Regions from separate parts of the Parafilimonas sp. genome, predicted to be linked through region 1. Evidence: riboswitches for the same ligand, from Rfam matches in the RefSeq annotation. Region 1 holds a riboswitch; the other holds the start of a gene.
The links. Region 1 has a riboswitch for cobalamin ahead of ACTHN6_RS12600 (TonB-dependent receptor plug domain-containing protein). Riboswitches for the same ligand answer to the same signal wherever they lie in the genome.
Positions count from the first base shown of each region.

Region 2: another riboswitch for cobalamin. It lies ahead of ACTHN6_RS20485 (ribonucleotide-diphosphate reductase subunit beta); the one in region 1 lies ahead of ACTHN6_RS12600 (TonB-dependent receptor plug domain-containing protein).

Region 1 is NZ_JBQCIT010000031.1:196,752-202,417, forward strand. Features, by position in the region: gene ACTHN6_RS12590 (MarC family protein) at 1-402, shown strand, start outside; gene ACTHN6_RS12595 (diphthine--ammonia ligase) at 452-1,171, opposite strand; gene ACTHN6_RS12600 (TonB-dependent receptor plug domain-containing protein) at 1,485-3,344, opposite strand; cobalamin riboswitch at 3,465-3,695, opposite strand; gene ACTHN6_RS12605 (RNA polymerase sigma factor) at 3,815-4,375, shown strand; gene ACTHN6_RS12610 (hypothetical protein) at 4,338-5,666, shown strand, end outside.
Region 2 is NZ_JBQCIT010000057.1:60,417-66,082, reverse strand. Features, by position in the region: gene ACTHN6_RS20495 (glycoside hydrolase family 95 protein) at 1-1,276, shown strand, start outside; gene ACTHN6_RS20490 (ribonucleoside-diphosphate reductase subunit alpha) at 1,327-3,045, opposite strand; gene ACTHN6_RS20485 (ribonucleotide-diphosphate reductase subunit beta) at 3,094-4,068, opposite strand; cobalamin riboswitch at 4,353-4,548, opposite strand; gene ruvC (crossover junction endodeoxyribonuclease RuvC) at 4,707-5,276, opposite strand; gene ACTHN6_RS20475 (lysylphosphatidylglycerol synthase transmembrane domain-containing protein) at 5,315-5,666, shown strand, end outside.

The DNA of each region.
Region 1 (5,666 bases):
AGGCCCATATTGAAAGTAATGAACCTGGATGTGCATTCCTTTGCTGTGGGCGGTTCCATTGTTATGTTTTTAGTTGGGCTTGAAATGGTGCTGGGCCTTGATATTTTTAAAGAAGAGCCGGGCTCAACCGGAACGCTGGTTCCCATTGCATTTCCGCTGATTGCAGGCACGGGAACGCTCACAACTATTATGTCGCTTAAAGCAAACTTTGAAGACAATTATATACTTATGGGCATTCTCATAAACCTTGTAATTATTTTCATAGCTCTCCATTTATTAAAATGGCTTGAAAAAATTTTAGGTAAAGCAGGCCTGATTGCGATACGTAAATTTTTTGGCGTTATACTGCTTGCTATCGCGGTAAAAATATTCGGCAGCAGCCTGCAGGCATTCGGGAAATAATATTGCCACAGATGCATAGATTTTATTTGTGTAGCTGTGGCTAATCCCACTAATTCACCATTTCAAGATCGCAAAACCAAAATCCATATTTCTTTTTTACATCGTCCACATTATTCAATCTTGACACTTCGTATTGCTTATACGTTGTTCTTCCCTGCTTAAACTTTACGGGCTGTTTAAATATAGGGCCGTCAAAAACAAAAGAATGAAACTCTCCATTTTCACCGCAGGGATCAACATTCTTTGGCAAGTCATTAATAAAAGATTCATCTATCAATCTTCCACAAAAATTTTTATCAAGAAAAGCAGCATTTACGCATGCGATAACAGCTTTAAAGCCAGTATCTACAAATTCTTTTATTAAAACAGCGGTATCCGTTTTCCACAATGGAAAAACACATTCCAGGCCGCCGGATTTTAGTTTTTCTTCCCGGTATGTTCTAAGGTCTTCCAGGAAAATATCACCATAGATGGATGTATAGCAGCCCTTATCTCTTAATACAGTCAATGCTTCGCGCATCTTTGTTTCATATTCTTCCATTGACGGATCTTCGGATAATTCAACTGTAATTAACGGTAATCCAATAGCCGCAGCCTGCGCTTCCGTTAGAGACCTTCGTACACCATGCATGGATACGCGGTTATGAACACTGTTAAAGCTTGTAAGCAAATACTGAATATCATACTCCCCTGAAAGCAATGCCTTATGTAAAGCTAATGCTGCATCTTTTCCCCCGCTCCAGTTAAAAAATGAAGGTGTCTTCAACATGGTTATTTTGGTTTGAGTAAATATCTTTTCTAAATAATACATTCCTGTTCTAAGCAGCAGCAAACAGTTTGCGCCTAAACAATCGCGGTAACGATCTTCAATAAAATCCTTTCCTCGATACTGAATTGTATGCCGTAACATTGGCACTGTAATATATTGCCTGCTTTGCGCTCAAAGATACAGCCGCAACGCGGACAAATCTTTTCTTCATAAGCAGGCATACAATATTATGCCTCTTCAATATTTCTTTGCCTTGACCAAATAAAGATTTTTATGGACATCCAAACACCGCGGCAACATTCTTATACGCGCTTTATAATTTGAAACGAAGGCCGGCATTTACCGTTGTGCCTTGTACAGCATAGCCATACACTTCATAGTAGTTTGTGGTATTGGCAATATTCTTTATATCAACAAAAACATTCAAATGTTTCTTCAGAAAACTGTATTGAATATAAGCGCCCCATAAAGTGTAAGCATTTAAATCAACCTGGGAAGACAGGAATGTTTCCGGATCAAAATAATTATCGGTGCGCTTGCCCGTTACCTGCAAAGTGGTGCTTACATACAAAGACGGTGTTATGTTATAACCTGCAAATAGTTTAACAGCATTCTTCGGCCTGCGCACAAGATTAAAATAGCTGGTGTCTTTACCGGAAGTTTTATCTGTAAGCTTGCCGGTTATATACGCATAAGAGGCGCTTAATTGCAAATTTTTGTTATTGTAATTCACCTCAGCCTGTACGCCATAATCATGTTGCCTGTTTAAATTTTCATAACCATTGGCGCCATAAATAATTACATCATTGATATAACGGTTAAAACCATTAACCGTAACCGCTAATTTTTTATCTATAAAAAAAGTTTGCGCACCGGCTTCCTGCGTGTTTGATTTTTCGGGCTTCAGGCGTGGATTAGCGCCATAAGGCCCAAACAATTCGCTGATAGAAGGCGCCCTGAAACCGCTTGTAACGTTTGCAAAAATTTTTACGGTATTGTTTATAAGATAAGAAGGATTAAAACTGTATGTAAGGTTATCGCCGTATTGATTGTGATGATTGTACCTGCCGCCGAGCTCAAGATTAAAACCATTATTACTGTGTAAAAAGAAAGATATATACGGGCTGATAATGCTGTTGGTGCTATCAACATCTTTTATTCTATAAGATTGATAATTCAATCCTGCCACCATTTGTATATGCCTGCTGAAGGTTTGATTGACGTAGGCTTCCGCATGATTAAACTTCCCGCTCGACTGAAAAGCATACGAGCTCCTGTAATCACGTTTTGTGAAATCATAGCCATAATTAAAATGCAAGCTGCCATTTTTATAATTATAGTTGCCGTTAAGCCCTGTATTTACAAGCGAAGAGATATATGTGTTTGGTGCATCCATAAATGCATCAGCATCATAACCGCCTTTAAAATGCGTGTAACGGAAATAAGGTGAAAGCTTAAACTTATCCGTTATATTAATACCAATAATTCCCTGCAAGGCATGCTGCGTAAATCCATCTTTATCAAAACCTGCTTTGCCTGTTGTATCTTTTGCTTCGCTTATGCCATCAGTATTATAATAAGTATAATTCAGATTATATTCCAGCAACTTAGCTTTCTGGCTTATATTGGCATTGCCTTTAATACTGTTATAGCTGCCATAAGTAAGCAACCCGTTTAACTGCGGCTTTTTTGTATCCGGTTTTTTTGAAATGATATTTACAACACCGGCCACTGCATTGGACCCATATAAAGTACTTTGGCTGCCCTGCAAAATTTCAATGCGCTCAACATTGTCGAGCGATAATAAACGCAAATCAAAGCTGCCGCCAACGCCTGCAGGTTCATTGAGTGGAATACCATCCAGTAAAATCAGGGTGTATTTATCTGTTGCGCCAAGCAGGTATAATGATTTGTCTTTGCCGGGATTGCTTGTTGCGCTGTTAATAGTAATGCCAACCTGTTCATTTAATATTTGCGCCAGGTCTTTGCTGCCGCTGCGTTCAATCTGGTCTTTGGTAATTACTTTAATAACCTTGCCCGTTTCGCTCATTTTCTTGGGCGATTTTGTTGCGGTAACTACTACATCATCCAATAAATTTTCTGATGAATCTGTTTGCGCTTTTACAAATTGTGTAAGCGCCAATACAAGTGCGGTAACAATAATTTTTTTCATGCTCATTCTTCTTTTGAATGTTTTAAATGTTTTTGAAGAATGAACTTTCGCGAAGAATAATAGAAATGAAAATGTCTTCTGCAGTAAGACCTTATCATTCTGCCTTTCACCCGAAAGCCCAGATAATATTTTTGTTTGGCAGGTCTTCTGGCTTGCCGGCTGCTGAAATCCTTCCCGTTCGTTCCCGAACAGTGGTTTTATATTCAGCAGGTGAATAATGAATAAGATAGAATACTCATAATTCACAAAGCTTACAGCTACGGGGATAGCTCCTGATTTTAACAGGATTCCCTTTTAATTTGTCAGATGAAAATTCTTCCATCCTTCAAAACCAAACCGGCGGCAAATGTAGTTATTTGAAAATATCAAAAAAGAAATGATTTTCCTTTCATAAAATTTCCGGCAGGCAACAAAAATTTTAGCCGTTATTGCAACGCTTTATCATTTGCCATTGTCAGCTAAACATCCGGATGGACTATAAAGAACTTGTAAAGAATTGCCTTAGAGGAAAGTCGGAAGCGCAAAAACAACTATATAATCATTTTGCAGCTGACATGTATGGCATTTGCTACAGATATACTAAATCTGCAGCCGATGCGGAAGATGTTTTGCAGGAAGGTTTTATAAAGGTTTTTCGCAATCTTCAGCACTACCGGCAGGAGGGCGAGCTGGGCGCATGGATACGGCGCATCATGGTAAATACAGCCTTGAATTATCTTAAGCAGAGTAAACGCTACAGCACAGAAATGCTATATGAAGAAGACAATCTTCACCCGGTATCTACAGAAAATCCGATGATTCATTTACAGGCAAAAGAACTGGCAGATTTAATACGGCAATTGCCAACCGGATGCCAAACTATTTTTAACCTTCACGCAGTGGAAGGTTTTACGCATGTGGAGATTGGCGAAATGCTGGGCATACATACCGGCACTTCAAGATCGCAGTATGCGAGGGCAAGAACAATGATGGTTGCCTGGATTGAGAAAAGAAATGAGAAAATTAAACAACAGCGGTATGCAGGAAAATGAATTTGAAAAACAGGTGAAAAATTTGATGGAGGGCTTTAAGCCGGCTCCGTCTGATGAAGCCTGGGCAAAAATAAGCCGCAGGCTGAAGGAGAAGCGCCGGCGCAGGTTGCCCTTCGTTTTTTTGCTGGCTACAGGTTTGGCTGCTGCGGGATTGCTATTTTATTACACAGGCAATAAAAAAGACACAGTACAAAATACAGTTGCAACAAATAACAGCAATACAGCTATTGCACAGGATAGCGCAGCCTTCGACTCAGGTGTAGCTGCAATAAACGATGAAGTTGAAAAGAACAATATTGATAGCCGCAAATCTCCATTGCCGCCAGCTAAAAGCCAGGTTAACTTCATCAGCAAAAACGGGCATGGGGTTGGTATTAACAAAAGCATCGGAAAAAATCAAACTCCTATTCCTTCAACTATAACAAAGGGCAATGCCTTAAACAGCAAAGAACAGCCCGGTAATGTTATAACAAATGCTAACAGTGATAACGATAAAGCTGATGCATTGCAAAAAGATATAACACAAGAGAATCCTGAAACAACCCAGGCCATCAATCAACCGCCGGTTACCATTGATAATAACATTGCTAAAAACGACTCAAGCAATACGCTGCACAATAATATAGAAATTGCAAAACCGGTTTTGCAAAACAATAAACTTCCTAAATGGCAGTGGGGTGTAAATGCTTCTTATGGAATGAACCATGCAATTAAAGGCCTTGGCAAACCCGAAAAGTTAGCATCGCAGGCATTATACTCTCCCACAGCTATAATCAGTGGTGACACGGTTTTCAATAAACATGCATATACTTTATCAAAAGCTTACAGTTTTGGGATTGAAGTACAACGCAGCGTATCAAAGAACAGTGTAATAGCCGCAGGATTAAATTTTACGCACCTTTCAACAGAATCTAACGTACGTGGTGTGATTAATGCGAATTATGCTATAAGCCCCAATAATATCGTAAACAATTATTACCGGCCGGGCATTGTGAAAGATTATACCAATAAATATAACTTTATAGAATTACCCGTTTCTTTTCAGCAGCATTTATTTCAGCGCAAAGTGTTTGCATTCGGTTATAATGCAGGGTTTTCTGTGCGGCAATTGCTCAATTCAAATTCTCTTATTTATAACGAAGAAAGCAATATCTATTTTTCAAATCCCGACTTGCTGCGTAAAACGCAATGGCAATTACAGGCGGGGCTTAATTTTAAATTCAACACCGGTAAAAACACGTCTGTTTATGCCGGCCCGCAGGTTTCTTACAGCTTATCAAACTTTACAAAA
Region 2 (5,666 bases), on a different contig from region 1:
TAACCTGCAGGGTATTTGGGCCAATAAAATTCAAACACCCTGGAACGGGGATTATCATACAGATATTAATGTGCAGATGAATTACTGGCCTTCAGAAGTTACCAATCTTTCTGAATGCGATATGCAGTTGATTGATTTGATTGAATCGCTGATAACGCCTGGCACCAAAACAGCATCGGTGCAATATAACATGCATGGATGGTGCATTCATCCCATAACAAATGTATGGGGTTACACAGCGCCCGGCGAAGACCCGTCCTGGGGTTTGCATGTTGGTGCTGCCGCCTGGATGTGCCAGCATTTATGGGAACATTATGCGTTTACGTCCGACACCGCTTATTTGCGCAGGGTATATCCAATTTTGCAAAAAGCCTGTCTGTTTTATTTTGACTGGCTTGTAAAAGATCCTTCAAGCGGCAAGCTTGTTTCCGGGCCTGCATCATCACCTGAAAATAGTTTTGTAGCACCCGACGGAAGCGTTGCCAGCATAAGCATGGGACCGTCTCACGACCAGGAAGTAATCCGCGACTTATTCAACAATACTTTACAAGCCGCGCAGGTGTTGAATATAAAGAGCAGTAATGATTTTATGCATCAGTTACAACAAACCAATAGTGAACTTGCTGCACCCGGTATTGGAAACGATGGAAGATTAATGGAATGGGCGCAGGAGTTTAAGGAAGTTGAACCGCATCATCGCCATACCTCGCATTTATTTGCTTTATATCCCGGCGATGAAATTACATTAGATAAAACACCGGCATTGGCCGAGGCTGCAAAGAAGTCGCTTGAGGCAAGGGGTGATGATGGCACAGGCTGGTCTTTGGCGTGGAAGATAAATTTCTGGGCGCGTTTGCACGATGGCGATCATGCTTTAAAATTATTAAACCGGTTATTAAAGCCTGTTCATGTGGCTGGTGTTGCCATGAACAACGCCGGTGGCACATACAATAATTTATTTTGTGCACATCCGCCATTTCAGCTGGATGGCAATTTTGGAGCTGCGGCAGGTATTGCTGAAATGTTGCTGCAAAGTCATGAAGATTTTATAGAACTGCTGCCGGCATTGCCTGCTGCCTGGAATGATGGCTCAATTAACGGACTTTGCGCAAGAGGCGGCTTTGTAATTGATATGCAATGGAAAAACGGCAAGCTTGTACGGGCGACATTACTTTCAAAAAAGGGTGGCCCGTGCACTGTTAAATATGGATCGAAAAAAGTACCTCTCAAAACAAAAGCGGGTACACAATCTAACTTACTGGATCTTATTCAATAAAGCGGCCTTGCATAATTTTGCAGGCCGCTTTATTGTTTTAAACGTATAATTTATGCCTCACAGCTTTTACAACTCACCAGGCTTGTTACCATTTCCTTGGATACGCTCTGGCTGCGCTGGTAATAAAGTGTTTTAACTCCAAGTTTCCAGGATTCTATCAATAACCTGTTTACATCTTTTACAGGCAGGTCTGCAGGTATATTTAAGTTGAGGCTTTGCGACTGGTCAATATATTGCTGGCGAATGGATGCCTGCTGGATTATTTCGAGCTGGCTTATTTCTTTAAAGGTTTTAAAAACCTCTTTTTCTTCAGCCGACAATTCTTTAATATGTTGAACACTGCCGTGATTCAGCATGATATTGCGCCAGGTATCTTCATTGTCAATACCTTTCTTTATAAGTACCTCTTTCAGGTATTTATTCTTGCGGATAAAGTTTCCTTTTGACAAACCGGCTTTATAGTAATTGCTGCTATACGGTTCAATACCCGGTGAGGTTTGGCCCAGTATGGCTGAAGAAGAAGTGGTGGGTGCTATTGCAAGCAGGGTTGTATTTCTTAAGCCATAACCTTTCAGTATTTCAGGTTCTCCATATATCCATGCCAAATCTTTGCTGGCTTTTATCGCCTTGGTCTGAATATCTTTAAATATCAGGGAAGTTAATTGCTTGGCCCTTAATCCTTCAAAAGGGATCATATTTTTTTGCAAATAAGAATGCCAGCCCAGAACGCCCAATCCCAGGGCCCGGTGTCTTTTGGCAAACAGGTTGGCAGATTTAAGGTAATGATTGCCCTCTGTTTTGGTAATGAATTCCTGCAGCACAGCATCCAGGAAAAATATAGCCAGCTTAACAGCATTCGTATCTTTCCATTCATCATACAGTTCAAGGTTCATGGAGGAAAGGCAACAGATAAAAGATTCGTCTTCTGTTGAAGGCAGCATGATCTCAGAACAAAGGTTACTGGCATGAATGGTTAAGTCGGCATCTTTATACACCTTTGGCTTATTCCTGTTTACATTATCTGTAAAGAATATATAAGGCAGGCCTTTCTGCTGCCGGCTCTCCAATACTTTTGCCCAAATCTCCCTCTTCTTCTTATCGCCATCAATCATATCCTGCATCCAGTAGTCTGGTACACATACGCCGTAAAAAAGATTTTGTATGGGGTGGCCAATGTCTTTGATAGAAAGAAATTCTTCTATATCGCCATGATCAATATCCAGGTAAGCTGCAAAAGCGCCACGGCGAACACCGCCCTGCGAAACCGTATCCATTGCCGTATCAAATAACCGCATAAAACTTACCGCGCCGCTGCTTTTACCATTATCTGTAACGGCGCTGCCCCTTTCCCGTAAGGCGCCGAAATAAGCGGAAGTGCCGCCGCCCAGTTTGGTTTGCATAATTACTTCGCCCAGCTTATGGGTTATACCTTCAATATAATCCGGCACATGCACGTTAAAGCAGGAGATAGGCAGCCCGCGTTCCGTACCCATATTTGCCCAAATGGGTGAACTCAGGCTCATCCATCCGCGTTCTATCATTTCGCGGAACGCGTCTTTTAATTCCGGTTTATATAAACGCTGTGCAGCAGCCGTGCAGATTCTTTCAATAGCGCCATCTATGGTTTCTCCTTTTAAAAGATAACCGCGGTTTAATATTTGTTCACTTTCTTCATTTTTCCACCAGAGCTTTTCCTGCTCGTATTTTCCGGCTATATCTGATAGCTGGGCGGCAGGTGGCGTGTCTGCTGCATCAAACAATGTTGTCATTACAAAAAATTTAAAGGATGATTAGATCGTAAGAATTTATAAACAGGTTTAAAATAAATCGTCAGCAGAAATACTCTTGTCAAACTTGGTATATTCCACCGGGCGTTTGGCAAAAAAATCGTCGAGGCTGTTGGAGAAGACTTCTTCCTCAAACCAAACCATAGGAGCGCTTTGTGCATGGCTGATATTAAATAAGGGTTGCAGGCCTATTTGGATGAGGCTGTCATCTGCCCGTTTCTTCATGAAATTAGCGAGATCATATTTACGGATGAAGTCTAATTCACCTGCATTGAAAATCCAGTCGATTATACGGATTTCAGTATAGATAGATTGATCTACAAGATCGCGAACCATGCCAATCATATTTTCGGTAAATATTTCCGGGTATTCTTCTTTCAGTTTATTGATTAAAAAAATTCCTGCATTGGCATGTATTTGTTCATCCACTGAAGTCCAGGCAATAATATTGCTTACATTTTTCATAAGTCCTTTAAACCTGGTAAACGCGAGGATAATGGCAAACTGGCTGAAAAGGCTTACGTTTTCAATCAACATGCTAAAAAGAATGAGTGAAAAAACATATTCTTTTTTGTCGCTTGATTTTGTATGCTGCAATGCAGTTGAAAGATAATCGATGCGCTCCTTTATTACAGGCACCTGCAGCAAACCCTCAAATTCATTATTATAACCGAGCACTTCCAGCAGGCGGGAATATGCTTCGGAATGCCTGAACTCACATTCGGCAAAAGTTGCGCCCAGCCCGTTAATTTCAGGTTTTGGAAAATGATGGTACAGGTTTCCCCAAAACGATTTCACTGCTACTTCCACCTGTGCAATGGCAAGCAGGCTGTTTTTTATAGCATTTTGCTCTGCCGGCGTTAAATGGGCATGAAAGTCCTGAACATCGGCAGTGAAATCAATTTCTGAATGAACCCAAAAAGATTTATTTATGGCAGTAGTAAACTGAAGTACTTCCGGGTATTCAAATGGTTTGTATTGAATTCTCTTATCAAATAGGCCCATAGTTATTTATTTTTAGACGCACACTGTCCTTACAGTATAACGCCATCATGAACAAAAGAAAATTGTTTAATGCAGAAATAAAAGCCCGGCGTATATAAGGTTTATAATGGATCAATATAAATGCTAAGCTTTTACAATTTCTGTTAATGCAGGCGATCAGGATCTCCACATTTTTTAAATACAACCGCCTTGATAAAGAGGAAAGAAGCTGACAAACACAGGGCGATTCGGACAGCGAACCCTGTTAGTGTAAAATCAGATCCCACCTTTCCTTCGAAGGCATGATTGCTTATGATATTCTGGCAGGTCTTCTGACTTGCTCTATTGTTTATAGCCTTCCCGTTATAATTACAGTGACATTTAATATAAACAATTTTCACAGAGCTCACAGCTACGGGATAGTTTTCGATTTTCACGAAATTCCCTTTTAATAACGTGCCCGCGCTAATTGCGGCGTTAACCAAAACATGCATGTAAAGTAATAACCCAAAATAAAAATGCGGGGAATTGTTATGCACCTTTTGTTGAAAACAAAATATTGGTTTTCTTTTCCGGGAAACAGGGCGATGAGAGATATATATTGTTCAGCAGTTCACTTTTATATATTGGTTATTGAGCATTGATTAAATAACCGTTTGTTACTGGTTATTGATAAACCTGCCCGGGTTATTCGCAATAAATTCTTTCCAGCCTTTAAAAGATTTTTTCTGAGCTGAAACAATTGTGCCCGATGCATAATGATGGCAGAGCGCCACGGCCAATGCATCGGTTGCATCAAAAAAATGTGGTTCTTCTTCCAGCTTTAACATTTGCTGCAGCATTTTATATACCTGTTCTTTGGTTGAATTGCCATTGCCGGTAATGGATTGTTTTATTTTTTTGGGAGAGTATTCCGTTACAGGCAATGCAGCCTGCATAGCTGCTGCAATGGCCACGCCCTGCGCCCGGCCGAGTTTAAGCATACTTTGAACGTTCTTGCCATAAAACGGCGCTTCTATGGCAAACATATTAGGATTATAGTTTTTTATAAGTTCACTTACTTTTGAAAAAATAATTTCGAGTTTTTGATAAGTATCTTTTTGTGCAGTAAGTTTTAAAACGTCCATGTGCAGCAGTTTTATTTCATTGCCTTTTATTGATAAAACGGCGTAGCCCATGATAACGGTGCCGGGATCAATTCCGAGAATTATTTTTGAAGCGTTATTCATTGAAATGTGAAAGTACTATTTGTACATTATTAAACTTCATGCAAAAAAAACATCTTGCAAAGCAATTAAAGATTTTATTGAATTATGTTTTAGGGCCGTTGCTTTTTATTGTACTGGTTTATATCATTTACAAAAAAGTGGAAACGCAACCTGATCTTCCGCAGAAATTAGAGGTACTTAAAAACTCTTTTGCATCAAAAAATATATGGAAAATCGTAGGCCTTTTTTTACTGCTTTGTTTAAACTGGAGCATTGAAGCACGTAAATGGCAGCTATTAATGCGCCCGGTGGAGAAGGTGAATTTCATAACCGCGATTAAAGCTATTTTATCGGGGCTGGCATTATCGTTGTTTTTGCCAAATGGTTTTGGAGAGTATCCTGCCCGTGCTT